Linked DNA regions of Mesorhizobium japonicum MAFF 303099. The protein of the gene in region 1 binds, or shares a complex with, the protein of each later gene. Links are inferred from orthologs where the notes say so. Each region holds a gene or a part of one and is shown in the gene's direction. Other genes may lie near its edges.

Region 1 (7,138 bases):
GCGTCACCGGCCTGTTTTCCCTGCTGTCGGCGCCGTTCGGCGGCTCGACCACCAATCTGGCGGCGATTTCGGCGGCGATCTGCACTGGGCCGGACGTCCATCCCGACCCCGCCGAGCGCTGGAAGACCGGCCCCTTCTATGCGCTCGCCTATGTCATCTTCGCGATTTTCGGCGCGTCGCTGGTGGCGATCTTCGCCGTCCTGCCGCAAAGCCTGATCGTGCTGGTGGCGGGTCTGGCGCTGATGGCCTCGCTGGCCAACGCGCTGGCGATCGCGCTGAAGGATGAGGGCGACCGCATGGCCGCCATCGTCACCTTTGTCGTCACCGCTTCGGGATTGACCCTGTTCGGCGTTGGCGCGGCATTCTGGGGGCTGATCGCAGGGCTGGTCGTGCTTTTCCTCGACAGGCTCAAAAAGCGATAGTCATTTCAAACCCTTGTCCGGTTTTGGCGGACATTGTCTTGAATCGCCGTTTTTGCCTTCCCATTTCGATTCCACGCAGCCGGTCCTGGCTGTCTCCAACCGAAGGAATGGGAGAAAATGAACACATCTGCATTGATCCGCCCGGCCTGGACGCCGGCAACCATCGCGTTGATGGTGATCGGCTTCATGGTGTTCTGGCCGCTGGGCTTCGCCATGCTCGCCTACATCATCTGGGGCGACCGGCTCGACGGCTTCAAGCGTGACGTCAACCGTGCGACCGACGGCATCTTCGCCGGCTGCCGCCGCGGTTCCGACAAGGCCGCTCGCTGGGGCAATGGCTCCGCCCGCACCGGCAACGTCGCTTTCGACGACTGGCGCGAAAAGGAGCTCGAGCGCCTCGCCGAGGAACGCCGCAAGCTCGACGACATGCTGACCGAGTTCGACGACTATGCCCGCGAACTGCGCCGCGCCAAGGATCAGGACGAGTTCGATCGCTTCATGGCCAAGCGCAACAAGTCGACCGCGCCGGCGAAGACCGATCCGAACACCGGCACGACCCCGACCAAGCGCGGCAAGGGCTCGAACCTGCTTGACGACTGAGGCTGTGCGACAAGCCCGATCGTGAAAAAAAACGGCGTCGCGTGAGCGGCGCCGTTTCTTTTTTGTTCTAGTCGTTTTTCTCGAATCGCGTATCGTCCCGCCATGACCATCGGATTCTTCCGCAATCTGACGAAGCCCAAGGCCACGCCAGTCGTGGAGCGCGAATATTGCGTCGCCGGTCGCACGCTGCCGCTCAAGATCGTCGAGAGCGCCCGCGCACGGCGCCTGACGCTGCGCATCGATTCCGGCGGCCAGGGCCTGCGCATCACCGTGCCGCCCGGCCTGCGCCGTGGCGAGGTGGACAGGTTCCTCGACCGCCATCAGGACTGGCTGGAGCAGCGCCTGGCCAAGGTGCCGACGCGCCCGCAAGTGCGGCCGGGCATCAAGATCCCGATCCGGGGCGTGCCGCACCGCATCGTCCATGAGCCGTCAAAGCGCGGCACCGTCACCGTGTCGCGCGACGAGCGTGGGCCACTGCTGATCGTCCATGGCGACCGGATACATCTGCCGCGCCGTATCGCCGACTTCTTGAAGCGCGAGGCCAAGAAGGAGATCGAGAAGCTGGTGATCAAGCACACCGAGGCGCTCGGCAAGCGCGCCAAGGCGATCCGCTACAAGGACACGTCGAGCCGCTGGGGCTCCTGCACCTCGGAAGGCAATCTCTCCTTCTCCTGGCGCATCATGATGGCGCCGCAGCCTGTTATAAATTACCTCGTGGCGCATGAGGTCGCGCATCTCAAGGAGATGAACCACGGCCCGAAATTCTGGAAATTGTGCGAAAAACTCTGCCCCGACACCGACCGCTGCAAGGACTGGCTGAAGCGCAACGGCGGCGCGCTGCAGGCGATCATGTTCGAGTAGTCAATCGTCATTCGCGGCGTTGAGTTCCTCGGGGCGCAGCCCTTCATCGCCATGATGCGGCCAGGGCAGGAAATTCCGGTCAAATTCATCGCTGCCGAAATAGTCGAGCGCCCGATGCGCCTCGGCGCCGTTGAAGGCGGCCTTGTCCATCAGATGGGCGATGACTTCGCGCGCCTGCGCGATCTTCTGCTTCAGTTCCGCAACCGTTCTGTCGGCCATGATCGTTCTCCCGCCCTGCATGCTGCCAATTAAACCCGTCATCAATAGGTAGCGCCTTTGGCGTTGCCGGCAAACAGTATGCTTTTTCTCGACTCTGTCTCGATTTCATGCCAATTCCCGCGCCATGGCGCTCGACATCAAAATCTGCGGCTTGAAGACCGACCAGGCAATGGCCGCGGCGCTCGGCGGCGGTGCCAGCCATGTCGGCTTTATCTTCTTCGCGAAGAGCCCGCGTTATGTCGAGCCGGCGGAAGCCGGGCGTCTGCGCGAAGCCGCGCGCGGCAAGGCCGTGGCGGTTGCTGTGACGGTCGATGCAACCGACGCTTTCCTGGACGAGATTGTCTCGGCCATGCAGCCCGACATGCTGCAGTTGCACGGCTCGGAACACCCCGAACGGGTGGCTGAACTGAAGGCTCGCTATGGCTTGCCGGTGATGAAGGCATTGCCGCTCAGCGAGGCCGCCGACCTCGACCGGATCAGACCGTTCATTGGCATTGCCGACCGGTTCCTGTTCGATGCCAAGCCACCGAAAGGCTCCGAACTGCCGGGTGGCAATGGCGTCGCCTTCGACTGGCGCATCCTTGCCGGCCTTGACGCCGGCGTCGATTACATGCTTTCCGGTGGGCTCAACGCCGCCAATATCGGCGATGCCCTTCGGCTTGCGAACCCGCCCGGAATAGACATTTCGTCGGGCGTGGAAAGCGCGCCGGGCGTCAAGGATCCGGCGCTTATCGAACAGTTTTTCCGGGCCGTCCGAGCAGCACGCGACGACCGGGCCGCCTAACGCCTTTAAACAAGAGTATGTCCCGGAAAAATGGGAACCGGTTTTCCGACAAGGACATGCTCAAAACATAAGATTTAGGAGATCGGCGATGGACCAGCCGGCGACGCCCAATTCCTTCCGCACCGGACCCGACGAGCAGGGCATGTTCGGCATTTTCGGCGGCCGTTTCGTCGCAGAAACGCTGATGCCGCTGATCCTCGACCTGGAGCGGCACTGGAACGAGGTCAAGAACGATCCGGATTTCAGGGCTGAGCTGACCGATCTTTCGACCCACTATGCCGGACGCCCGTCGAAGCTCTATTTCGCCGAGGGTCTTACGAAGCATCTTCGCGAGGTTTCCTCGGCGAAGGGCCTCGGGGGCGGCGCCAAAGTCTATTTCAAGCGCGAGGACCTGAACCACACCGGGTCGCACAAGATCAACAACTGCCTCGGCCAGATCCTGCTGGCCAAGCGCATGGGCAAGAAGCGCATCATCGCCGAGACAGGCGCCGGCCAGCATGGCGTGGCATCCGCCACCGTCGCCGCCCGCTTCGGCTATCCCTGCGTCGTCTACATGGGCGCCACCGACGTTGCCCGGCAGAGCCCGAACGTGTTTCGCATGAAGCTGCTCGGCGCCGAAGTGCGGCCGGTCACCGCTGGCCACGGCACGCTGAAGGACGCCATGAACGAAGCCCTTCGCGATTGGGTCACCAATGTCGAGGACACCTATTATCTTATCGGCACAGCCGCAGGCCCGCATCCCTATCCGGAGCTGGTGCGCGACTTCCAGTCGGTGATCGGCACCGAGGCGCGCGCGCAAATCCTCGAACAGGAAGGCCGGCTGCCCGACACCATCATTGCCGCTGTCGGCGGCGGCTCGAATGCCATCGGTCTGTTCCATCCCTTCCTCGACGACAAGGACGTGCGCATCATCGGCATCGAAGCCGGCGGGCGCGGCCTCGACGGCATCGAGCACTGCGCCTCGATGAATGCCGGTTCTCCCGGCGTGCTGCACGGCAACCGCACCTATCTCCTGCAGAATGCCGACGGCCAGATCATGGACGGCCATTCGATCTCGGCCGGCCTCGACTATCCCGGCGTCGGCCCGGAGCATTCCTGGCTGCGCGATTCCGGCCGCGTCGAATATGTGCCGATCCTCGACGACGAGGCGCTGGAAGCCTTCAAGCTGACGACGCGCGTCGAAGGCATCATCCCGGCGCTGGAATCCGCGCACGCCATCGCCCACGCGGTGAAGATCGTGCCTGCCATGGACAAGGACCAGATCGTCATCGTCAACCTGTCCGGCCGTGGCGACAAGGACGTGCACACGGTGGCCTCGATGCTGGGCATGGAGATCTAGGCCCTTTGGACAGTTTCGATTTGGGAGTTGATTATGAGCAAAATTCGTCCAAAGGGCCAGACATGACGACCCGCATCGACCGCCGCATGGCGAAGCTGAAGACCGAAGGCCGCCCGGCACTCGTCACCTATTTCATGGGCGGCGATCCCGACTACGATACCTCGCTGTCGATCATGAAGGCGCTCCCCGGCGCCGGCTCCGACATCATCGAGCTCGGCATGCCGTTCTCCGATCCGATGGCCGACGGTCCGGCGATCCAGGCGGCAGGGCTGCGGGCGCTGAAAGGCGGCCAGACGCTGGTCAAGACGCTGAAGATGGCGTCCGAGTTCCGCGCCGGCGACAATGAAACGCCGATCGTGCTGATGGGCTACTACAACCCGATCTACATCTATGGCGTCGACCGCTTCCTGAAAGACGCGCTGGCCAGCGGCATCGACGGGCTGATCGTCGTCGACCTGCCGCCGGAAATGGATGAGGAACTCTGCATTCCGGCGTTGAAGGCCGGCATCAACTTCATCCGCCTGGCGACGCCGACCACCGACGACAAGCGCCTGCCCAAGGTGCTGCAGAACACCTCCGGCTTCGTTTACTACGTCTCGATGACCGGCATCACCGGTTCGGCGCTGGCCGACACCGGCAAGGTGGCGGCGGCAGTCAACCGCATCAAGGGTCACACAGACCTGCCGGTCTGCGTCGGCTTCGGCGTCAAGACCGCCGAACAGGCGCGTGTCATCGGCGCCAACGCCGATGGCGTTGTCGTCGGCACGGCAATCGTCAATGCGGTCGCCAATGTGTTGGGGCCGAAGGGCGAAAAGACCGCCGACCCGGCCGAGGCCGTCGCCACACTGGTCAGCGGCCTGGCGCAAGGCGTGCGTTCGGCCCGCCTTGCTGCTGCCGAATAGTTTTCCTACGTCTTTAGCCAACTCTTCGTCAGGACAGGAGCCGAAGCGATGAACTGGATCACCAATTACGTTCGCCCGAAGATCAATTCGATGCTCGGCCGGCGCACCGACATGCCCGAGAATCTCTGGATCAAGGATCCCGAGACCGGCGAAATGGTGTTCCACAAGGATCTGGAATCCAATCAGTTCGTCATCCCGTCTTCCGGCCACCACATGAAGATTTCGGCCAAGGAGCGGCTGAAATACTTCCTCGATGACGGCAGGTACGAGCAGCTCGAAAACCCCAAGGTTGTGCTGGATCCGCTGAAGTTCCGCGACGAGAAGCGCTATACCGACCGACTGAAGGACGCCAAGGCCAAGACCGGCCTGGAAGACGCCATCGTGAACGCGCTGGGCACCATCGAGGGCCTGCCGGTGGTGGTGACGGTGCAGGATTTCGCCTTCATGGGCGGCTCGCTCGGCATGGCGGCGGGCGACGCCATCGTGCATGCTTTCGAGGTCGCCCTGCAACGCAAGCGACCGCTGATCCTGTTTGCCGCCTCCGGCGGCGCGCGCATGCAGGAAGGTATTTTGTCCCTCATGCAATTGCCGCGCACCACGGTCGGCGTCGACCGGCTGAAGGAAGCCGGCCTGCCCTATATCGTCGTGCTGACCAACCCGACCACCGGCGGCGTCACCGCCTCCTATGCCATGCTGGGCGACGTGCATATCGCCGAGCCGGGCGCGCTGATCGGCTTTGCCGGGCCGCGCGTCATCGAACAGACCATCCGCGAGAAACTGCCGGACGGCTTCCAGCGCTCAGAATATCTGATGGAGCACGGCATGGTCGACATGGTGGTGTCGCGGCTCGAGATGCGCCAAACGATCGCGCGGCTGCTGAAGATGCTGCTCAAGATGCCGGGCGAACAGAAGCCGCTGGAGCCGGAAATCCTGCCGCCCGCCGTGGTTGCCGCCGAAGCCAGGCCGCAAGCCTGAGGCGACATCAACCGCCGCGAACAGCGATTGCGCCATGTCCATGGCGCGCTGTAGCCTTTTGATTGCCATGGCCATTCCGGATTGATTCTGGTGCTCGGGCCATGCGCCGGGATTTAGCCATGACAACGCTTGCCGCCGACCGCGAAATCGAAGCCCTGATGGCGCTTCATCCGAAAGGTTTCGACCTTTCGCTCGACCGCATCACGCGGCTCTTGGAGCGGCTTGGCAATCCGCAGGACCTGCTGCCGCCGGTCATCCACATCGCCGGCACCAACGGCAAGGGTTCCTGCGCCGCCTTTTCCCGCGCGCTGCTCGAAGCCGCCGGCCACCTAGTCCATGTCCACACTTCGCCGCACCTGGTGAACTGGGCCGAGCGCTACCGGCTGGCCGCTGAAGGCGGCGGCAAACTCGTCGACGATGAGACCTTCGCCGAGGCCATTGCCCGCGTCGCCAAGGCCAATGACGGCCAGAAGATCACCGTCTTCGAGATCCTCACCGCCGTCACCTTCATCCTGTTTTCCGAACATCCGGCCGAAGCCGCCATCATCGAGGTCGGCCTCGGTGGCCGCTTCGATGCCACCAATGTTGTCACCAGGCCCGCCGTGACCGTGATCATGCCGGTGTCGATGGACCATGAAGCCTATCTCGGCGACCGGGTCGAACTGATCGCCGCCGAAAAAGCCGGCATCATGAAGCGCGGCTGCCCGGTGGTCATCGGCGCGCAGGAAAGCGAGACGGCGCTGCAGGTGCTGATCGAGACCGCCGAGCGGCTGGAGTGCCCGACCTTCGTCTATGGCCAGGATTTCCTCGCCTTCGAAGAAAACGGCCGCATGGTCTACCAGGACGAGGATGGGTTGATGGATTTGCCGCCGCCGCGTCTGCCGGGACGGCATCAGTTCGCCAATGCCGCCGCGGCGATCGCCGCGGTCAAGGCGGCCGGCTTCGAGATCAGCCACCGCGCCGCCGAGAAGGCGATGACCCATGTCGCCTGGCCCGGCCGCATGCAGAAATTGGCGCAGGGTCGGCTGACGGATCT
Region 2 (7,035 bases), 3.9 Mb from region 1 along the record:
CAGGCGCCTACAGCCACACCTCGATCGCGATCCACGACGCCATCCGTTCGATCGCGCCGCTGCCGGTCGCCGAAGTTCACCTTTCCAACATCCATGCGCGGGAATCATTCCGCCACGTCTCCATGGTCGCGCCGGTCGCCGTCGGCATGATCTGTGGCTTTGGGCCGCTCGGCTACACGCTGGCGCTACAGGCGCTGGCCGCACGCCTATGACTGGCCAACAAACAGAAGGCTCGAAAATGTCGATAAAGAAGACCGGTGTTGACCAGCAACTGATCCGCGATCTGGCGGGCATACTGAACGACACCAACCTGACCGAGATCGAGGTTGAACTGGGCGACCTGAAGGTGCGCGTGTCGCGGCAGGCCCCTGCCGTCCATGCGATCGCCGCATCCCAGCCCAGCTATGCGTCGGCAGCAGCCCAGCCTGCGGTCGCGGCCGCTCCGGCCACGGTCGACGTGTCGAAGAACGCGGTAGCCTCGCCAATGGTCGGCACCGCCTATCTGGCGCCGTCGCCCGATGCCAAGCCGTTCATCGAGGTCGGCCAGAAGGTCAAGGAAGGCCAGACGCTGCTGATCATCGAGGCAATGAAGACGATGAATCAGATCCCCTCGCCGCGCGCCGGCACCGTGACGGCGATCCTGTTCGAGGATGCGACGCCGGTCGAATACGGCATGCCGCTCGTCGTGATCGAGTAGAGCGGGCCGGATGTTCCAGAAGATCCTCATCGCCAATCGCGGCGAAATCGCGCTTCGGGTGCTGCGCGCCTGCAAGGAACTCGGCATCCAGACGGTGGTGGTGCATTCGACCGCCGACGCCGACGCCATGCATGTGCGGCTTGCCGACGAGAGCGTCTGCATTGGCCCGCCGCCATCGCGCGACAGCTATCTCAACATCCATCAGATCGTCGCGGCCTGCGAGATCACCGGCGCCGACGCAGTGCATCCGGGCTATGGATTCCTGTCTGAGAATGCCAAGTTCGCCGACATATTGGCCGCGCACAACATCACCTTCATCGGCCCGTCCGGCGATCATATCCGCATCATGGGCGACAAGATCGAGGCCAAGCGCACCGCCAAGCGCCTCGGCATTCCGGTGGTGCCCGGTTCCGACGGCGCGGTGACCGAGGAGAAGGAAGCCAAGCGCATCGCCGCCGAAATCGGCTATCCCGTGATCATCAAGGCTTCGGCCGGCGGCGGCGGGCGCGGCATGAAGGTCGCGCACAGCGAGGCCGACCTCGAGGTCGCCCTGCAGACGGCGCGCTCGGAAGCAGGCGCGGCTTTTGGCGACGACGCCGTCTACATCGAGAAGTACCTGCAGAAGCCGCGGCACATCGAAGTGCAAGTGTTCGGCGACGGATTTGGCCGCGGCGTGCATTTTGGTGAGCGCGACTGTTCGCTGCAACGGCGTCACCAGAAGGTCTGGGAAGAGGCCAATTCGCCGGCGCTCAACGCCGAGGAGCGGTCCCGCATCGGCGGCATCTGCGCCAAGGCCATTGCCGATCTCGGCTATTCCGGCGCCGGCACGATCGAGTTCCTCTACGAGAATGGCGAGTTCTATTTCATCGAGATGAACACGCGCCTGCAGGTCGAGCATCCGGTGACGGAAGCAATCACCGGCATCGATCTCGTGCATGAACAGATCCGCGTCGCTTCCGGCGGCGGTCTTTCGGTCAAGCAGGAAGACATCAAGTTCAATGGCCACGCCATCGAATGCCGTATCAATGCCGAGGATCCGCGCACCTTCACCCCCTCGCCCGGCACCATCACGCATTTCCACACGCCAGGCGGTCTCGGCATCCGCGTCGATTCCGGCGTCTATTCCGGCTACAAGATCCCGCCCTATTACGACAGCCTGATCGGCAAGCTGATCGTGCATGGGCGCAACCGCGTCGAATGCATGATGCGGCTGCGCCGGGCGCTGGATGAATTCGTCGTCGACGGCATCAAGACGACGTTGCCGCTGTTTCGCGATCTGGTCGGCAATGCCGACATCGCCAATGGCGACTATGACATCCACTGGCTGGAAAAATACCTGGCCAAGGAAGAGTAGTCCGGGGACGCGATGACCCGCCCTTACGCGCCTGGCTATCGCATCCCTACCGACCTTCTGCTCAAGGCCTACGCTTCGGGCGTCTTCCCGATGGCCGAAAGCGCCAGCGACCCAGAAGTGTTCTGGGTGCGGCCGGAGACGCGCGGCATCATCCCGCTCGACGGGTTCCACACGCCCAAAAGCCTGCGGAAGACGATCCGCAAAAGCCTGTTCGACATCCGTTTCGACTTCGATTTCGAGGCGACGATCGACGGCTGTGCCGAAAAGCGCGAGGAGCGGCGCTCGACCTGGATCAACGCGCCGATCCGCGAGGCCTATGTCCAGTTGCACCGAATGGGCCATTGCCATTCGGTCGAGGCCTGGCGCGAGGACCAGTTGGTCGGCGGCCTCTATGGCGTGTCGCTTGGACGGGTTTTCTTCGGCGAAAGCATGTTTTCCAAGGAGACGGATGCGTCGAAAATCTGCCTCGTGCATCTTGTCGAGCGCTTGAAGGCACGTGGCTTCGCTCTGCTTGATACGCAATTCACCACAGAGCACCTCAAGCGCTTCGGCGCTGTCGACGTCCCGCGCGGCAAGTATGAGAAGATGTTGGCCGAAGCACTGAAGGGCGAGGCTATCTTTTTTCCGTAGGGATTGGGCCCTACTTCGCGGCCGCTACCTCGATCGGCGTCTGCGAGTGGAACATCATCTTCCAGCCGTTGACGCGATGGACATAGCCGGTGCTGACCAGCGCGGCGTAGGGTTCGCCGTTCTCGCGTGTCGCATGCGCCTCATAGGTCAGCATGATGATGTCGCTGCCAGGCTCGATTATTCCCTTGAGCTCGATATCGAGATCGCGCCAGCGATTGGGTTTGGTCGCGGTCTTGGCCAAGTCGGCATTGTCCATCGCCTTTGCCATTTGCGGAAAGGCCACCAGGCATTCCGTATCGGCATTGGCCGCGTAATAGGCCGCGTCGCCGGTCCAGAACCCTTTTTCGAGTTCCAGCAGTTCTTTCTTGCTGGCCGTGATTCGCTTGGTGTCCGACATCGAAATATCCTCCGGGCGCGTCGATGCGCGGTCGTCTGTGGTCCAACGCATGGTGGCCACGACGGTTCCCAGGGATCAGTTGGCGTCTGATGTATCCGGTTGCGTGGGATCGGGCTGTTCCGCATCCGGGCTGGCCGCAGGCTTGGCGGCGGCTGGTTTGGTCGCGACCGGCTTCGAAGCATCGGCCTTGGGTGCATCAGCCTTGGTGGCATCCGGCGCCGGCACATCGGACTTCTGTTTGCATTCCTTCAGCCAGACGTCATAGACGGCATGCTCGACGGCGTTGAGGCCCGGGCTTTCGGCGAACATCCAGCCGGTGAAGATGCGGCGGATCTTGCGGTCGAGCGTGATCTCGTCGACCTCGACGAAGGAATCGGTCTTCGGCTCCTCGTTCTGCGGCCGGGAATAACAGACGCGCGGCGTCACCTGCAAAGCGCCGAACTGCACCGTCTCATCGATGTAGACGTCGAAGGTGATGATGCGGCCGGTGATCTTGTCGATGCCGGCAAACTCGGCAACCGGGTTGGTGATGCGATCCGATCCCGCGGGCGCGGCTGGTGCGGGAGCGGCGGGTGTCGCCGGTGCGGGCGACGCCGCAAAGGCCGCGGTGCTGACGGCGAGGCCGGCGGCTAGCGTCAGACCGCCCGTCGATATCCGATTGAAAAAGCTCATATAGGGGTACCGGTGGTTCGTGCCCGGGTGATTCCGTCGATCGCCAAGGCTAGTCGCCGTTTTCTGATCAGCAAGCAGCTAAACACCAATTGTGGCGACAAAGGACCGGCCTGCACTTCGTGCTGTGACAAGTCGGAGTATCGTACAAGCCGGGGCCGTTACGACCCTGGCGTCCAGGCGTCGTAGTCACCGGTAACCTGTGGGCGATGCTGATTGGTCAGCACCGAGCCCTTCGGGCGGTAGGCCGCCGGCGTGCCGGTCAGATTGGGCTGATGCGGCTTCTGCCAGTCGCGCGGCTTGTAGTCCTCGCTGGCCGGGGCGAGATCGACGCGGTGGTGGATCCAGCCATGCCAGCCCGGCGGTATGGCCGAAGCTTCCGAATAGTTGCGGTAGATGACCCAGCGGCGCGTGCGACCTTCCGAATCGATGCCACCTTCGTAATAAACATTGCCGACCTCGTCCTGGCCAACCCTCTTGCCGTACCGCCAGGTGTGCAGACGTGTTCCCAGCGTCTGGCTGTTCCACCAGGTGAAAAACTGCGTCAGGAAAGTCTTCATCTCAGAGCCCTTTGCGCTGGCGGCGCCTGTTTCCTGCTTATGGCGTCAGGCCTTCGGGAAGGCAAGGGTTTTGCCACGGGGAGCGCGCAAATGGCGCGCCGGGGTGCCGACACAGGCCTGCGATCCGCAGAGGCGACAGGATGTGCGCTTGCCAAGCCTTTGCGCTCTTTCTAAAGCTCAGCGCGCCCATGCGGATATCCAATCCAGCCATGGGCCGAGGGAGGTGACGATTGGCCACGAAACTGCCGACCACCGACATTCGCATCGGCGCGGAGCTGATTCGCCGCCGTAAGGGCGGCGTCCCGTTGGTCTGCCTGACCGCCTACACCTATCCCGTCGCCCGCCTGCTCGACCCGCATGTCGACCTGCTTCTGGTCGGCGACAGCGTCTCCATGGTCCTGCATGGCCATGCGACGACGCTCGGCGCCTCGCTGGGGATGATGATCGCGCATGGGCAAGCGGTGATGCGCGGCTCGGCCAGGGCCTGCGTGGTCGTCGATATGCCGGCCGGCAGCTACGAGGATTCGGCGGCGCAGGCTGTGGCCTCAGCGCGGCGCATCGTTGACGAGACCGGCTGCCAGGCGGTGAAGCTTGAAGGCGGCGTCGACATGGCCGGGCAGATTGCGGCAATCGCCGCCGCCGGCATTCCGGTCATGGGTCATATCGGCCTGCTGCCGCAATCGGTGGAAAAGGACGGCGGCTACAAGATCAAGGGCCGCACGGATGAGACTGTCGCGGCGCTGATGGCGGACGCGCGCGCCGTCGAAAAGGCCGGCGCGTTCTCCGTGGTCATCGAGGGCACCATCGAGGCGGTCGCCGCCGACATCACACGCCGCATCGCCATTCCAACCATCGGCATCGGTGCCAGCGGCGACTGCGATGGCCAGATTCTGGTCATCGACGACATGGTCGGGCTAACCGTCGATCGCGTGCCGAAATTCGTCAAGGAATATGCCGACCTGCGCAGCGTGATCGCGAACGCCGCCGAGCGCTACGCAGCGGAGGTGCGAGACCGGACTTTCCCCGGCCCTAGCCATGTCTTTTCGGGTTCAAAAGCCTCTTCGGACTTAAACGGCGGGGATGAATCATGAGCCGTCCCGAGGTCGTCAACAGCGTCGCTGCACTTCGCGCGCAGGTCAGTGACTGGCGGCGCGACGGCCTGCGCGTTGCCATGGTGCCAACCATGGGCGCGCTGCATGAGGGTCATCTCTCCCTGATCAGGATCGCCAGGGAAAAAGCAGAGCGCTGCGTGGTGTCGATCTTCGTCAACCCGACGCAATTCGCGCCGAGCGAGGATCTCGACAAGTACCCGCGCCAGCTCGCCCGCGACCTCGACCTGCTGGCAAGGGTCAAGGCCGATCTTGCCTTCACGCCGACGGTCGGCGCGATGTATCCCGCCGGCTTTGCCACCAGGATCTCGGTCGGCGGCCCGTCCGCCGGGCTCGAATCGGACTTCCGCCCCACCTTCTTCGAGGGCGTCGCCACCGTGGTGGCCAAGCTTTTTCTGCAGGCGACGCCCGACTGTGCGGTCTTTGGCGAGAAGGACTACCAGCAGCTTTGCGTCGTCAGGCAGCTCTGCCGCGACCTCGACCTTCCCGTCGAGATCATCGGCGCCCCGACCATACGCGACGCGCATGGCCTCGCAATGTCGTCACGCAACGCCTATCTCGACGAGGCTGAACTCGCTGTCGCCCGCCGGCTCAACGTGATCCTGCACAAGGCGGCAGCGGCACTGGCGGCAGGCACCCATCAAGATGACGCAACCGGAGAAGCCAACCGCGCGCTCATCGCTGCAGGCTTCCAGAAGATCGACTATGTCGAGGCCCGCGAAAGCCTGACGCTTGCGCCCTGGCGCCGCGACCGCGCGGGCCGTGTTCTCGCCGCCGCCTGGCTGGGCAAGACGCGACTGATCGACAATGTGGACGTTCCCGTTGCCTGAGCGGATCGGGCTACGCCACGCTTTGTGCCCTGGCGCCACCCATCCGCGATCTCCGGCACACGCTTACTCCTCCGTCGGCATATGCAGATACATCGACTGGATGCCGACGCGGCCCGGGCCGGTGAAGCGGTTGACGATGAAGTTCATATTGGCGCCGAAGAAGCCGCTCGACAGGCGATCGATCTTGGTTTCCATCCTGACGGAGGCATCCTTGAACAGCCAGCCGCCCGGCTCGATGTCGATGGTCTCGCCAGCAGCAAGCGTCTTTTCGAAGACATTGCCGTAGCCGTGCAGCCAGACAATGCCGTCGCCGCCATCGCCGCGAAAACGGTCGATGAAGAAGCCGCTCTGGCCGAACAGCATCGTCGCCAGGCCGCGCACACGCTCGAATGTGTAGTCGACATTGCCAGTGGCGGCGAGGAACTGGTGTTCGCGCACCTGGATCTCCTCGCCACGCCTGAGATGGATCGGCACGATGTGGCCGGGTCCATCACGGCTGAAGGCGATGATGCCCGCTCCCGACGCCTCGGTGACGAAGATCTGCATGCCGGCCATCATACGCTTCAGCGCGCCCTTCAGCGTTTTCAGGCCGATGGTGATGGTGGAGTTCTTCCACAACAGGATGTGGTGCTCGAAATAGACAGGCATTTGCGTCACATCGACCGAAAGCACGGGCACCAGTTCGCCCGCTATGTGGTAGGTGACGCCACCAAAGGTTTCGTCCGACACCTGCGTCGGCATCAGTTCCGGCAAGCTTGGCATGGTTCCCCCCAGCGCTGCCCAGCGTTC
Region 3 (6,951 bases), 1.1 Mb from region 1 along the record:
AGAAAACTGATCCCCGAGGATGAACAGCGCCGCCCGCATCGAGGCCTTTCTGGAAATGATGAGCGCCGAGCGCGGCGCCGCCGAAAACACACTGTCCTCTTACCGCCGCGACCTCGAAGACGCTTCGAGCGGGATCGATGGTGGGCTTGCCGGTGCGGCCGCCGCCGATATCCGCGCCTATCTCGATGACATCGCCGAGCGCGGCTTCGCGCCGACCTCGCAGGCGCGCAAACTGTCGGCGATCCGCCAGTTCTTTAAGTTCCTCTACGCCGAGGGCCTGCGCACCGACGACCCGACCGGCACGCTGGACAGCCCGAAAAAGGCCCGTCCGCTGCCCAAGACGATGAGCGAGGCCGAGACCGGCCGGTTGATCGACCGCGCCGCGGTGGAAGCTGGCGACGCCGGGCTCGGCTACAGTGACAGGCTGGCCGCCCTGCGCCTGCATGCGCTGGTCGAGGTGCTCTACGCCACCGGCCTGCGCGTTTCCGAGCTGGTCGGCCTACCGGTGACGGTTGCGCAGCGCGACGACCGTTTCTTCATGGTGCGCGGCAAGGGCGACAAGGAACGCATGGTGCCGCTGTCGGCCAAGGCGCGGGTGGCGATGCGCGCCTGGCTTGCCGCCCGCGCCGGAGTGCCCGCCTTCGCCGACAGCCCGTTCCTGTTTCCGGCCGCGTCCGACAGCGGCTATCTCTCGCGCCAGGTCTTTGCCCGTGACCTGAAAGGGCTGGCGGCGCGGGCCGGCATCGCCTCGGCCAAGATATCGCCGCATGTGTTGCGCCATGCTTTCGCCAGCCATCTCCTGCAGAACGGCGCCGATCTCAGGGCGGTACAGCAGCTGCTCGGCCATGCCGACATATCGACGACACAGATTTACACCCATGTGCTGGAGGAGCGGCTGGTGCGGCTGGTCAACGATCATCATCCGCTTGCCGACTAGGCCTCATATCGCTATGTGAGGACGATATTTCACCGCCGGGAGCCTTGGTTTCAAGGGTTCCGCAGTCCTTGCCTTCCGACGTATCGGTCCGCTCAAGCATGTATAATTACCTCGATTTCGAAAAGCCGGTGCAGGATCTCGAGCTCAAGATCCTCGAGCTCAAGAAGCTTGCCGAGAATGGCGAGGCGGTCGATGTCGCCGATGAGATCACCAGGCTGGAGAAGCGTTCGCGCGACGCGCTGCGCGATCTCTACAAGGCGCTGACGCCCTGGCAGAAGGTGCAGGTGGCCCGCCATTCCGACAGGCCGCACTGCGTCGACTACATCAAAGGCCTGTTCAGCGACTTCACGCCGCTCGCCGGCGACCGCAATTTCGGCGAGGACCAGGCGATCGTCGGCGGTTTTGCCCGCTTCCGCGGCGAGCCTGTCGCGATCATCGGCCAGGAGAAGGGCTCGGACACGACCAGCCGCCTGAGGCACAATTTCGGTTCGGTGCGCCCGGAAGGCTACCGCAAGGCGGTCCGGCTGATGGAACTGGCCGACCGCTTCAAGATCCCGCTGTTGACGCTGGTCGACACGGCGGGCGCCTATCCCGGCGTCGGCGCCGAGGAGCGCGGCCAGGCCGAAGCCATTGCCCGCTCGACCTCGGCCTGCCTCGCACTGAAAGTGCCGTCGATCTCGGTGGTCATCGGCGAAGGCGGTTCGGGCGGCGCCATCGCGATCGCCACCGCCAACCGCGTCTATATGCTCGAACACGCCATCTATTCGGTGATTTCGCCGGAGGGGGCGGCCTCGATCCTGTGGCGCGACACCACGCGCTCCAAGGACGCGGCGACCAATATGAAGATCACCGCGCAGGATCTTCTGGAACTGAAGATCATCGACGCCATCATCCCCGAGCCGATGGGCGGTGCCCAGCGTGCGCCCGAAAAGGTGATTGCCGCGACCGGCGACCTCATTGCCAAGACGATGAAGGAATTCGCCGGCGCCAACACCGACTTCCGCGAACAGCGCCGCGAGAAATATCTGGCGATGGGCCGCAGCCTCTGACGGCATCTGCCGGTGGACAAGGCCATTGGAAGCCCCGCGCCCGCGGCAATGTGGCGGCAATGTGCAATTTCGCCACAAAAATGCCGCCGGATTCGGGTCAATGAAATTGCCGTGAGGGGTTGGTCGTAGCTTGCGGTAAGGAATTTTCAAGGTTAACGGGCTTACGGTCCGTCGGTGTTCAGCATACGGGCTCGGCCGTTTCGAAGCCATTGGCCCGAGGGAAAAGACATAGCCGCATCCATGTTTGCCAAGCTCGCCCGCACCGGAGTCCTCGCCGCCTCGATAGCCATCGCCGGCTGCAATGATTCGTCGATGAAGGACTTTGCCCCGGAAGCCAACAAGCCGCTGCCGGACAAGATCCTTGCCGACATGAAGGCCAAGGGCATGGTGCGCACCTCCTCGGTGATGGCGCGCATCTTCAAGGAAGAGGGCAAGCTCGAGATCTGGAAGGCCAAGACCAACGGCCGCTACGACATGGTGGCGAGCTACGACATCTGCAAATGGTCGGGCAAGCTGGGTCCCAAATACACCGAAGGCGACCGCCAGGCGCCGGAAGGCTTCTACACGGTCCGCCCGTCGCAGATGAATCCGCGTTCCAACTACCATCTGTCCTTCAACATCGGCTTTCCCAACGCCTATGACCGCGCCAATGGCCGCACCGGCCAGAACCTGATGGTGCATGGCGCCTGTTCGTCCTCGGGCTGCTATTCGATGACCGACGCCCAGATCGAGCAGATCTATGCCTTCGGCCGCGACGCCTTCCAGGGTGGGCAAACGGAGTTCCAGGTCGAAGCCTTTCCGTTCCGCATGACCGCCGCCAATATGGCGCGCTATCGCAACGACCCGAACTACGAGTTCTGGAAGATGCTGAAGGTCGGCTACGACAATTTCGAGGTCACCAAGGTGCCGCCGAAGGTCGATGTCTGCGAGAAGCGCTACGTCTTCAACCAGGTCGCCGCCGACGGCCAGACATTCGATCCGACCGGACCATGCCCGGCAACCACGCAGCCGGATTCGCTGAAGAGCGCCTATAACGCCTATCAGAGCACCTATGACGCGGCCTTCAACAGCGCGCTCAAGGCAAGCGTGCCGCCACCGAAGCCGACCATCGCCGGCGTCAAGGAAGCCAGTATCGTTTCGGACTGGTCGAAGCGCCGCGCGCGCGGCGAGCGCGTGCCGATCGATCCGCCCTCGCTCAATTCCGACGGCTCGGTGACCGAGACGGCGCGCATGGGCCGCATCGATTCGCCCGCCGGCCGCAAGATGGCGGCACTGGACGCCGAAAAGGCCGCCAAGCAGAAGGCCGAGGAACAGAGGCTGGCCGCCATAGAGGCCGCCAAGCAGGCCAAGGAGGCCGCAAAGGCGCAGGCGCTGGCCGAAAAGGAAGCGGCCAAGGCGCAAGCCGTGGCGGCAAAGGAAGCGGCCAAGGCCGCCAAGCAAGCTCCAGTCGCCACCGCCACCATCGCCGCCCCGACGGAGGCGGCGCCGGAAGCCGAAACGCAGGCAGCGAGCGCTGATGAGAGCCGGGTGACGAAGCTGAAGAACAAGCTGCTCGGCATGTTCGGCGGCTGAGCTTGGTCTTGGCCGGGGATACCGCTATCTACGACCTGAAAGGGCTGAACTGCCCTTTGCCGGTGCTGAAGGCAAAGAAGCGGCTGGCGGGAATGCAGCCGGGCAGCCGTCTCTGGCTCGAGACCACCGATCCCCTCGCCGTCATCGATATTCCCGCCTTTTGCTCGGATGCCGGCCACCAGCTGGTTGAAACAGCGGCGGTATCAGGCGGCCACCGGTTCCTGGTCGAGCGCGGCGAGACCGTCTGAATTTCGATGCAAAACGCTATCGTCCGGCAATCGCCAGCGGGTTGTTTTCCAATGCCGCGCGGTCGGGTGTGTCGATCGACGGCCGGTTGGTGAAGGCGGCGAACAGCCGGCGCACATAGTCTTCCGGCATATCGAGCGTGATCAGCACCAGCCGCGTGCCGCGCTGGCCGTCCGGCCAGGCGGGCAGCCTTGCCGGCGGATGCAGGATCTTCTGCACGCCGTGGATGACCAGCGGGCGTGACGGATCTTCGCTGAGTTCGATCACGCCCTTCATGCGCAGCAGCTTCTCGCCATGCGTCGAACGCAACAGGTCGAGGAACATTTCTATCGCTGAAAACGGCACCGGACCGTCATGGACCAGCGAATAGGAGCGCACGCGGGAATCGTGGCGATGGCCATGATCATGACTGTGATCGTGGTCATGCCCGTGGTCATGACCGTCATGGTGATGGCCGTGGGCATGGTCGTGCGCCGCTTCCTCGCCGAGCCAGCGGCGCACATCGGCGGATTTGGTGGCGGGGTTGTAGAGGCCGCAATCAAACAGCGCCGCCACGCCGGTTGTTAAATGGCCGGCATCAAGCAGTTCGGCGCCCGGATTGATCTGCCGCAGGCGCGCCCGCAGCGTGTCGAGATCGCCGGTATCGGTCACCAGGTCGACCTTGCTCAGCACGATGCGGTCGGCGACGGCGACCTGCTTGACTGCCTCGACATGAGCGTCGAGCGTGGCATTGCCATTGACCGCATCGACCAGCGCGATGACGCCGTCGAGCCGAAAAGCCTGGACAAGCGCCGGATGCGCCATGATCGACTGCAGCACCGGCGCCGGGTCGGCCAGCCCCGTGGTCTCGACGATGACGCGGGCGAGACGGGCGATACGGCCGGTCTGCAGCCGGTCGACCAGATCGGCCAGCGTGTCGACCAGTTCGCCGCGCACGGTGCAGCACAGGCAGCCGTCGGAAAGCTGGATGATGCCGTCGGAAGCCTGCTCGACCAGCAGATGGTCGATCGCCACCTCGCCATACTCGTTGATGATGACCGCGGTGTCGGCCAGCACCGGGTCTTTCAGCAGCCGATTGAGCAGCGTGGTCTTGCCAGCGCCGAGGAAGCCGGTCAGCACCGAGACGGGAATCGGGAACCCATTCATCGGGCTCTGTCTCTTTGTTTGAGCATGATCTTTTCCGAAAACCGGATTCCAAGTTTCGCTGACGCGGACCTTCGGTTCGGGATCATGCTCTAGTTCGCGACCTTGACCGGCTGGTCGCCTTGCGCGGCGGAACCGGCAACGGCCGGACCGGCGCCGGTCGGCGCCGGCTGATCGGGCCGCCAGTTCGGGATCGGCACGTCAGCATATTCCTGGCCACCCTGGTCGAGCATCGCCTTCGGCGCCGGACCGGTGGCGCCGCCGAGGCCGACGGCAACCAGCGTCGGCACATGGTCGAGCTTTTCCTGATAGGGCGATTTCGGCGCGTCCTTGGCGGCAGCCGCAGGCGGCGCCTCGGACTGCTCCTCCGACGTTTTCTTCTTCTTGCAGATCTCGTCATGCATGTCGTTGGGCGAGACCGTGTCGCCATAGGGCGCCAGTGTGGCGACGGTGGCCGAACCGGCCGTGGGCGTGTCAAACCCCTGGTCGAGCAGTTTTGCCGCGGCCTCGGCACGGCTGACCGCCGACTTCTCGCCGAGCACAACCGCGACCAGCGTGCGGCCGTTGCGCGTCGCCGAACCAATCATGTTGAAGCCGGAAGGACAGACGAAGCCTGTCTTCATGCCGTCTGCGCCGGGATAGCGGCCGATCAGGAGATTGTAGTTCGGAATGGCCTTCTTGCCGACCGCAAGACCTTCGATCGAGAACCATGGCGCATATTGCGGGAACTCGCGGCGGATCGCCATCACCAGGACCGAAAGGTCGCGCGCCGTCGTGTACTGGTCGGGCGAGTAGAGGCCGTTCGGATTGACGAAATGGGTGCCGTTCATGCCGAGCCGCGCCGCTTCGGCATTCATCCTTTCGGCGAAGGCGGCCTGCGAGCCGCCGACATTCTCACCGACCGCCATGGCGATGTCATTGGCCGATTTGACAAGCATCATCTTCAGCGCATTGTCGAGCCGCATGACCGAGCCCGGCTTGAACCCCATCTTGCTTGGCGGCTCGCCGGCGGAATGCTTGGTCACCTTGATTGGCGAATCGAGCTGGACCTCGCCGGCAGCGATCGCCCGGAAAGTCACGTAGGCGGTCATCAGCTTGCTAAGCGAGGCCGGATACCAGCGTTTGAAGGCATCCTGGTGCTGCAGGATCTGGCCGTTCTTCAGGTCGAAGACAACCACCGGATTGGCCAGCGCCGACCCGGCCAGGACCGACAGCATGATTGCGCCAGCCGAGAATAGTTTGAGGAAATGCCTGTGCCGCATGATCTAATCCGAAATCGCCTCTTGCCCTGATTGCCCCTGGCTCCGTAAGATTTCGTTACGCGACCGCCAGCACAATGAGTCCGCCCCTCAAAAACGGACCACATCGGTGCGGTGCTATTTACCCTATGTGACGCCAACATGGCAAAGTGCCTGACAATCACAATTCCAAAACCCCGGCGCAATTGCAAAACCCCGGGCACAATTGCAAAACACCAGGCTGAAGCCGGCTGCTCCAACAACGAATGGAACCATCATGCCAATCCTGAACCGCGCCGCTGAAATGCAGGACGAAGTCGCCGGCTGGCGCCGGCATCTGCACCAAACGCCGGAGCTGAACTTCGATGTCTTCAAGACGGCGGCTTTCGTCACCGAAAAGCTGAAAGAGTTCGGTTGCGACGATGTGGTCACCGGCCTCGGCAAGACCGGCGTCGTCGGCATCATCCGCGGCCGCCAGGGCGAAGGCGCCACCATCGGCCTGCGCGCCGACATGGATGCGCTGCCGCTCAACGAAATCACCGGAAAGCCCTATGCCTCGACCGTCCCCGGCAAGATGCACGCATGCGGACATGACGGCCACACGGCGATGCTTTTGGGGGCCGCGAAATATCTCGCCGAGACGCGCAATTTTGCCGGCTCCGTGGCGGTGATCTTCCAGCCGGCGGAGGAAGGCGGCGGCGGCGGCAATGAAATGGTCAAGGACGGCATGATGGAGCGTTTCGACATCTCCAAAGTGTTCGGCATG
Region 4 (6,902 bases), 3.9 Mb from region 1 along the record:
GAAAATCCCGCGCCGATCGAAAGACGGCGCGGGATTTTTCACGTGCGGCAGGCTGCAAAAATTTATGGCGCGAAGATCGACCAGTTCATCATCCTGGCCAGCTTCTCCAGCGCGATCGAACCCAGCTTGGAATTGCCGTTGGCGTTGAGCCCGGGCGACCACACCGCAAGCGACGCCACACCCGGCACAATGCCCAATATGCCGCCACCGACGCCGCTTTTTCCCGGAATGCCGACGCGGAAGGCGAAATCGCCGGAGCCATCATAGTGGCCGCAGGTCAGCATCATGGCGCCGATGCGCCGCGCTCGCTCCGCCGATACCACGGAATGACCGGTGGCCGGGTTCTTGCCGCCATTGGCGAGGAAGCGGCCGGCCATCGCCAGTTGCCGGCAGCTCATGGCGATGGCGCAATGGTGGAAATAGACGCCCAGCGCCAGTTCCGGTGCATGATGAAGATTGCCGAAGGATTTCATGTAGTTGGCGAGCGCGAAGTTGCGATAGCCGGTGGCGCGCTCGGAGGCAGCGACCTCGCGGTCGATGATGATGGTGTCGTCGTCGGCCAGGAACTGGATGAAGCGCAGGATCTCGCCGATCGCCTCGCGCGGCTGATGACCGGCAAGCAGGATGTCGGAAATGACGATGGCGCCGGCATTGATGAACGGATTGCGCGGAATGCCGTTCTCGTGTTCGAGCTGGACGATCGAATTGAACGGATTGCCCGACGGCTCGCGCCCGACCCTCTGCCACAGCGCGTCGCCGACATTGCCGAGCGCCAGCGTCAAGGTGAACACCTTGGAGATGCTCTGGATCGAAAAAGCCTGGTCGGCATCGCCGGCCACCAGGACGCGGCCGTCATTGGTGACGGCGGCAATGCCGAATTTCCTTGGATCGACCTTGCCCAGCTGAGGAATGTAGGTGGCGACATCGCCGCGATCGGTGCGTTCGGCCATTTCGGCGGCGACTTCGGCCAATGCTTGATCAAGTTTGGGGGCCCGTTCGAGTTCCGGCATGGCGCTACCTCAACCAGCGTTCGATGCGCGCCATCGCCTCGACCATGTCGTCATGGCTGCCGGCGTAGGAAAACCGCATCGTGCGATGTCCGGCCTGGGTGTCGAAATCGCGGCCGGGCGTCGCCGCGACATGCGCCTCGGCCAGCATCTTGCGCGCGAAGGCCATGCTGTCATTGCTGTGGCGGGTGACATCGCAAAACGCATAGAAGGCGCCGTCCATGGGCGCGGCCAGCGGAAAGCCGAGTTCCGGCAGGCGCTTCATCAGCAGTTCGCGATTCCAGGCATAGCGGCCTTTGACCGCCTCCAGCTCTTCGGTGGCGGCAAAGGCCTCGATCGCGGCGATCTGCGAGAGTTCCGGCGGCGAAATGTAGAGGCTCTGGGCGATGCGCTCGACGGGCCGCACCAGCTCTTCCGGCAACACCATCCAGCCGATGCGCCAACCGGTCATGCAGTAGTATTTCGAGAAGGAATTGATCACCGTGACGCTGTTGCCGAAGGCAAGTGCGGTGGTGTCAGGCGCACCATAGGCCAACCGGTGGTAGATTTCGTCGGAAATGACGGCGATCCCCAGTGCCTCCGCCGTATTGACCAGCGCCGACAGTTCGTCGGCCGGTATGACGGCACCGGTCGGATTGGCCGGACTTGCAAAAAGCACACCCTTCAGCGGTTTCTCGCGATGCGCGGTCTCAAGATGACCGGCATGCAGATAGGCCGCGTCGCCGAGCTCGATCTCGACCACATCGATGCCGAGCGCCGCCATGATGTTGCGATAGGCAGGGTAGCCGGGTGCCGCGATGGCAACGCGATCGCCCGGATCGAACATAGCCAAGAAGGCGAGATTGAAGGCCGCGGACGATCCGGTGGTCACCGCGATCCGGGCGGGCTCGACTTCCAGCCTATAGTGATCCGCGTAGTGCTCGGCGATCGCCTTGCGCAGGCCAGCTAGCCCCAGCGTGTCGGTGTAGCCGATGCGACCGTCCTGCAAGGCCCTGGCCGCGGCGGCTCGGACCCGTACGGGCGCCGGATCGGACGGTTGGCCGACCGCCATGGAGATCACCGGCACACCCTGCGCTTTCAGCCGGTTCGCTTCGGCCAGCACATCCATGGCGTGGAACGGCTCGACATTGCCACGACGCGAGAGCGAAACGACCATTTTATCCCTATCCCGACGGTTGGGCGCGCCACGCCCCCGAATACATGCGCCGCACAAATGCCCGATTGATGTGAGGATCACAAGTTGAGGAAGTTTTCCGGTGCCGACTTTTCATCTTTCGCCCGCTCGTCTACCAGTGAACACGTCATGTTGAGCCGACCCAGATCGACGATTGCCAGGATCGCGCGTGTTTTCACGACGCTTTCGCTCGGCCTTGCCGTTGCCGTGGCAAGTTCGGTCACCGCCTTCGCCCAGAGCGTTCCGGTGGTGCGCGATGCCGAGATCGAGGCTTTGGTGCGCGACTATGCACGGCCGATCTTCAAGGCAGCCGGGCTGGCGAATGACGGCATCGACATCGTGCTGGTCAATGATTCCAGCTTCAACGCTTTTGTCACCGGGCGACGGCTGTTCATCAACACCGGCGCGCTGATGACGGCGGAAACGCCCAACGAGATCATCGGCGTCATCGCGCACGAGGCCGGCCATATCGCCGGCGGCCACCAGCAGAAACTGCGTGACCAGCTCGAGCGCGCCAAGACGATGGCCATCATTGCGACCTTGCTTGGCGCGGGCGCGATCGTCGCTGGCGCGACCACCAACAGCCGCGGCCTTGCCGGCGCCGGCATGGGCGTGGCCGCCGGCGGCGGCGAGATGGCACAGCGCAGCATCCTCGCCTATCAGCGCACCGAGGAGATAACGGCCGACCGCTCCGCCATCACCTATCTCAACGCCACCGGCCAGTCCGGCATGGGCATGCTGAAGACGTTCCGGAGGTTCCAGACCGCGCTGTCGCTGTCGGGTGCGCAAGTCGATCCCTATCGGATCAGCCATCCGATGCCGCAGGAGCGCATCGCCAATCTCGAAGTGCTGGTGAAGCAGAGCCCCAATGTCGACAAGCTCGACCCGCCGACGCTGCAGCAGCGCCATGACATGATGCGGGTGAAGATCGCCGTCTACATGGAAGGCCAGGCCGCCGCGGCGCGGCTGCTGCAAAAGATGAGAGGCAGCCTCGCCGCGCAGTATGGCGACGCCCAATCGACCTACCTTTACGGCGACATCGCCGGCGCACTCGCCAAGACCAATGCCCTGATCAAGGCGCAGCCGAAGAATGCCTATTTCCAGGAGTTGCGCGGCGACATCTTGATGAAGGCGAACAAGCCCAAGGACGCGGCGGAAGCCTACGCCAAGGCGGTCAGCCTCGATCCGGCGCGGTCCGGCTTGCTGCCTGTCTCGCTCGGCCAGGCGCTGATGGCGGTCGGCACGCCAGACTCGCTGAAGAAAGCCGTCGTGCAGATCAACAATGGCCTGGGCCGCGACAAGGAAAATTCCGAAGGCTATCGCTACCTGGCCCAGGCTTACGGCGAGCTGGGTGACATACCGGGCGCCGAGCTGGCCACGGCGGAAGGTCATTTCTATTCCGGTAACTACAAGGATGCGAAGATCTTCGCCATGCGGGCGCAGCAGCAGATGAAGCGCGGCGAGCCGCGCTGGATACGCGCCCAGGACATCATAAACTACAAATCGTCAAACAAGATCTAGTGAACCTTCCGGTCACGCACTGCGACACAGCCGGACCAGGAAACAGGCAAAAGGAACGAAAACGATGAAAAAGGCACTGCTGCTGGGCACCACGGGGGTCGCTGTAGTCCTTGCCATGCTGGCTTTCGGTTTCGTGGCCGGCAGCCCACAGATGGCCAAGGCCGGTACGGCGCAGCCTGTCCAGACGGCCGCCGATACCAAGATCGACCGTGCCGAGGTCGAAGGGATCATCCGTGACTATCTCCTGAAGAACCCTGAGGTGCTGCTCGAAGTGCAGGACGCGCTCGAGGCCAAGCAGAAGGAAGAGCAGCGCATCGCCTCGCTCGGCGTCATCAAGGGCGCCAAGGACCAGATCTTCAACTCCGCCTTCGACGGCGTCGTCGGCAATCCGAACGGCAAGGTGACGATCGTCGAGTTCTACGACTACAATTGCGGCTTCTGCAAACGCGCCATCGAGGACATGCGGGCGCTGACCAAATCCGATCCGGATCTGCGCTTCGTGCTCAAGGAATTCCCGATCCTCGGCCCGGATTCGCAGAAAGCCAGCGTCGTTTCGATGGCGTTCCACCTGATGATGCCGGAAAAGTACGGCGAGTTCCACAATGCGCTGCTCGGCGGCCAGGGACGCGCCACCGAGGCGGCCGCGATCAAGGTCGCGCTTTCGCTGGGCGCCGACGAGGCGACGCTGCGCGAGAAGATGAAGGATGCTTCGATCCCCGAGGCCTTCTCCAAGACCTACGATCTTGCCAACAAGCTGGCGATCACCGGAACGCCGTCCTACGTGGTCGGCAACGAGGTCGTGTTCGGGGCTCTCGGGCAGGACGTGTTGGCGGAAAAGATCAAGGCGGCGAAAGCCGCGCTTTGATCAGCCCGGGGTTTCCTTCACCGGCGCATTTCGGCCTGTTGTGGACAGTGAAAGAACGCACTTGCGCTCTTTTCGCGGACGACTATGCCCGGTATAGAGGCCCAGCGCGCCGGTTTGATACCGGCGCCGGAAAAGGTCGGGTTTTTTGAAAACGGTTTTCGTCCTGAACGGTCCCAATCTCAACGCGCTCGGCAAGCGCGAGCCGGGCATCTATGGCGGCAAGACGCTTGCCGCGATCGCTGACGACTGCAAGCAGGCCGGCGCGTCGCTCGGGCTCGGGATCGATTTCCGCCAGTCGAACCACGAGGGTGACCTCGTCGACTGGATCCAGGAAGCCGGCGACAAGGCTGCCGGCATCGTCATCAATCCAGGCGCCTACAGCCACACCTCGATCGCGATCCACGACGCCATCCGTTCGATCGCGCCGCTGCCGGTCGCCGAAGTTCACCTTTCCAACATCCATGCGCGGGAATCATTCCGCCACGTCTCCATGGTCGCGCCGGTCGCCGTCGGCATGATCTGTGGCTTTGGGCCGCTCGGCTACACGCTGGCGCTACAGGCGCTGGCCGCACGCCTATGACTGGCCAACAAACAGAAGGCTCGAAAATGTCGATAAAGAAGACCGGTGTTGACCAGCAACTGATCCGCGATCTGGCGGGCATACTGAACGACACCAACCTGACCGAGATCGAGGTTGAACTGGGCGACCTGAAGGTGCGCGTGTCGCGGCAGGCCCCTGCCGTCCATGCGATCGCCGCATCCCAGCCCAGCTATGCGTCGGCAGCAGCCCAGCCTGCGGTCGCGGCCGCTCCGGCCACGGTCGACGTGTCGAAGAACGCGGTAGCCTCGCCAATGGTCGGCACCGCCTATCTGGCGCCGTCGCCCGATGCCAAGCCGTTCATCGAGGTCGGCCAGAAGGTCAAGGAAGGCCAGACGCTGCTGATCATCGAGGCAATGAAGACGATGAATCAGATCCCCTCGCCGCGCGCCGGCACCGTGACGGCGATCCTGTTCGAGGATGCGACGCCGGTCGAATACGGCATGCCGCTCGTCGTGATCGAGTAGAGCGGGCCGGATGTTCCAGAAGATCCTCATCGCCAATCGCGGCGAAATCGCGCTTCGGGTGCTGCGCGCCTGCAAGGAACTCGGCATCCAGACGGTGGTGGTGCATTCGACCGCCGACGCCGACGCCATGCATGTGCGGCTTGCCGACGAGAGCGTCTGCATTGGCCCGCCGCCATCGCGCGACAGCTATCTCAACATCCATCAGATCGTCGCGGCCTGCGAGATCACCGGCGCCGACGCAGTGCATCCGGGCTATGGATTCCTGTCTGAGAATGCCAAGTTCGCCGACATATTGGCCGCGCACAACATCACCTTCATCGGCCCGTCCGGCGATCATATCCGCATCATGGGCGACAAGATCGAGGCCAAGCGCACCGCCAAGCGCCTCGGCATTCCGGTGGTGCCCGGTTCCGACGGCGCGGTGACCGAGGAGAAGGAAGCCAAGCGCATCGCCGCCGAAATCGGCTATCCCGTGATCATCAAGGCTTCGGCCGGCGGCGGCGGGCGCGGCATGAAGGTCGCGCACAGCGAGGCCGACCTCGAGGTCGCCCTGCAGACGGCGCGCTCGGAAGCAGGCGCGGCTTTTGGCGACGACGCCGTCTACATCGAGAAGTACCTGCAGAAGCCGCGGCACATCGAAGTGCAAGTGTTCGGCGACGGATTTGGCCGCGGCGTGCATTTTGGTGAGCGCGACTGTTCGCTGCAACGGCGTCACCAGAAGGTCTGGGAAGAGGCCAATTCGCCGGCGCTCAACGCCGAGGAGCGGTCCCGCATCGGCGGCATCTGCGCCAAGGCCATTGCCGATCTCGGCTATTCCGGCGCCGGCACGATCGAGTTCCTCTACGAGAATGGCGAGTTCTATTTCATCGAGATGAACACGCGCCTGCAGGTCGAGCATCCGGTGACGGAAGCAATCACCGGCATCGATCTCGTGCATGAACAGATCCGCGTCGCTTCCGGCGGCGGTCTTTCGGTCAAGCAGGAAGACATCAAGTTCAATGGCCACGCCATCGAATGCCGTATCAATGCCGAGGATCCGCGCACCTTCACCCCCTCGCCCGGCACCATCACGCATTTCCACACGCCAGGCGGTCTCGGCATCCGCGTCGATTCCGGCGTCTATTCCGGCTACAAGATCCCGCCCTATTACGACAGCCTGATCGGCAAGCTGATCGTGCATGGGCGCAACCGCGTCGAATGCATGATGCGGCTGCGCCGGGCGCTGGATGAATTCGTCGTCGACGGCATCAAGACGACGTTGCCGCTGTTT

Evidence for each region.
Region 2: the proteins of accD (region 1) and accC are in contact, whole or in part, in a solved structure (PDB 8UXZ), measured with the Escherichia coli proteins. The link is inferred for Mesorhizobium japonicum MAFF 303099 from one-to-one orthologs.
Region 3: the proteins of accD (region 1) and MAFF_RS15110 are in contact, whole or in part, in a solved structure (PDB 8UXZ), measured with the Escherichia coli proteins. The link is inferred for Mesorhizobium japonicum MAFF 303099 from one-to-one orthologs.
Region 4: the proteins of accD (region 1) and accB are in contact, whole or in part, in a solved structure (PDB 8UXZ), measured with the Escherichia coli proteins. The link is inferred for Mesorhizobium japonicum MAFF 303099 from one-to-one orthologs.

The regions. Positions count from the first base shown.
Region 1 is NC_002678.2:4,011,714-4,018,851, forward strand. Bases 4,157-7,138 are described here. They hold accD (acetyl-CoA carboxylase, carboxyltransferase subunit beta), read left to right. Parts: upstream 4,157-5,175; coding sequence 5,176-6,102; downstream 6,103-7,138. Other genes in these bases: trpB (tryptophan synthase subunit beta), read left to right, coding at 4,157-4,225; trpA (tryptophan synthase subunit alpha), read left to right, coding at 4,288-5,127; MAFF_RS20800 (bifunctional folylpolyglutamate synthase/dihydrofolate synthase), read left to right, coding at 6,222-7,138. Also shown: MAFF_RS20760 (benzoate/H(+) symporter BenE family transporter), read left to right, coding at 1-422; MAFF_RS20765 (DUF2852 domain-containing protein), read left to right, coding at 540-1,022; MAFF_RS20770 (M48 family metallopeptidase), read left to right, coding at 1,125-1,883; MAFF_RS20775 (hypothetical protein), read right to left, coding at 1,884-2,102; MAFF_RS20780 (phosphoribosylanthranilate isomerase), read left to right, coding at 2,227-2,886; more of trpB, read left to right, coding at 2,975-4,156.
Region 2 is NC_002678.2:132,664-139,698, reverse strand. Bases 1-2,879 are described here. They hold accC (acetyl-CoA carboxylase biotin carboxylase subunit), read left to right. Parts: upstream 1-707; coding sequence 708-2,051; downstream 2,052-2,879. Other genes in these bases: MAFF_RS01850 (hypothetical protein), read right to left, coding at 2,692-2,879; aat (leucyl/phenylalanyl-tRNA--protein transferase), read left to right, coding at 2,064-2,681; accB (acetyl-CoA carboxylase biotin carboxyl carrier protein), read left to right, coding at 239-697; aroQ (type II 3-dehydroquinate dehydratase), read left to right, coding at 1-212. Also shown: more of MAFF_RS01850, read right to left, coding at 2,880-3,078; MAFF_RS01845 (DUF2155 domain-containing protein), read right to left, coding at 3,154-3,750; MAFF_RS01840 (NADH:ubiquinone oxidoreductase subunit NDUFA12), read right to left, coding at 3,909-4,307; panB (3-methyl-2-oxobutanoate hydroxymethyltransferase), read left to right, coding at 4,538-5,398; panC (pantoate--beta-alanine ligase), read left to right, coding at 5,395-6,246; MAFF_RS01825 (AIM24 family protein), read right to left, coding at 6,310-7,008. UniProt on the Escherichia coli protein: This protein is a component of the acetyl coenzyme A carboxylase complex; first, biotin carboxylase catalyzes the carboxylation of the carrier protein and then the transcarboxylase transfers the carboxyl group to form malonyl-CoA.
Region 3 is NC_002678.2:2,880,319-2,887,269, forward strand. What follows is about bases 216-3,010. They hold MAFF_RS15110 (acetyl-CoA carboxylase carboxyltransferase subunit alpha), read left to right. Parts: upstream 216-1,035; coding sequence 1,036-1,986; downstream 1,987-3,010. Other genes in these bases: MAFF_RS15105 (site-specific tyrosine recombinase XerD), read left to right, coding at 216-937; MAFF_RS15115 (L,D-transpeptidase family protein), read left to right, coding at 2,227-3,010. Outside these bases: more of MAFF_RS15105, read left to right, coding at 20-215; more of MAFF_RS15115, read left to right, coding at 3,011-3,558; MAFF_RS15120 (sulfurtransferase TusA family protein), read left to right, coding at 3,567-3,806; MAFF_RS15125 (CobW family GTP-binding protein), read right to left, coding at 3,823-4,950; MAFF_RS15130 (D-alanyl-D-alanine carboxypeptidase family protein), read right to left, coding at 5,040-6,209; MAFF_RS15135 (M20 aminoacylase family protein), read left to right, coding at 6,463-6,951. UniProt on the Escherichia coli protein: Component of the acetyl coenzyme A carboxylase (ACC) complex. First, biotin carboxylase catalyzes the carboxylation of biotin on its carrier protein (BCCP) and then the CO(2) group is transferred by the carboxyltransferase to acetyl-CoA to form malonyl-CoA.
Region 4 is NC_002678.2:137,732-144,633, reverse strand. Bases 4,157-6,902 are described here. They hold accB (acetyl-CoA carboxylase biotin carboxyl carrier protein), read left to right. Parts: upstream 4,157-5,173; coding sequence 5,174-5,632; downstream 5,633-6,902. Other genes in these bases: accC (acetyl-CoA carboxylase biotin carboxylase subunit), read left to right, coding at 5,643-6,902; aroQ (type II 3-dehydroquinate dehydratase), read left to right, coding at 4,713-5,147; MAFF_RS01875 (DsbA family protein), read left to right, coding at 4,157-4,567. In the rest of the region: MAFF_RS01890 (glutaminase), read right to left, coding at 63-1,010; MAFF_RS01885 (pyridoxal phosphate-dependent aminotransferase), read right to left, coding at 1,015-2,163; MAFF_RS01880 (tetratricopeptide repeat protein), read left to right, coding at 2,311-3,702; more of MAFF_RS01875, read left to right, coding at 3,767-4,156. UniProt on the Escherichia coli protein: This protein is a component of the acetyl coenzyme A carboxylase complex; first, biotin carboxylase catalyzes the carboxylation of the carrier protein and then the transcarboxylase transfers the carboxyl group to form malonyl-CoA.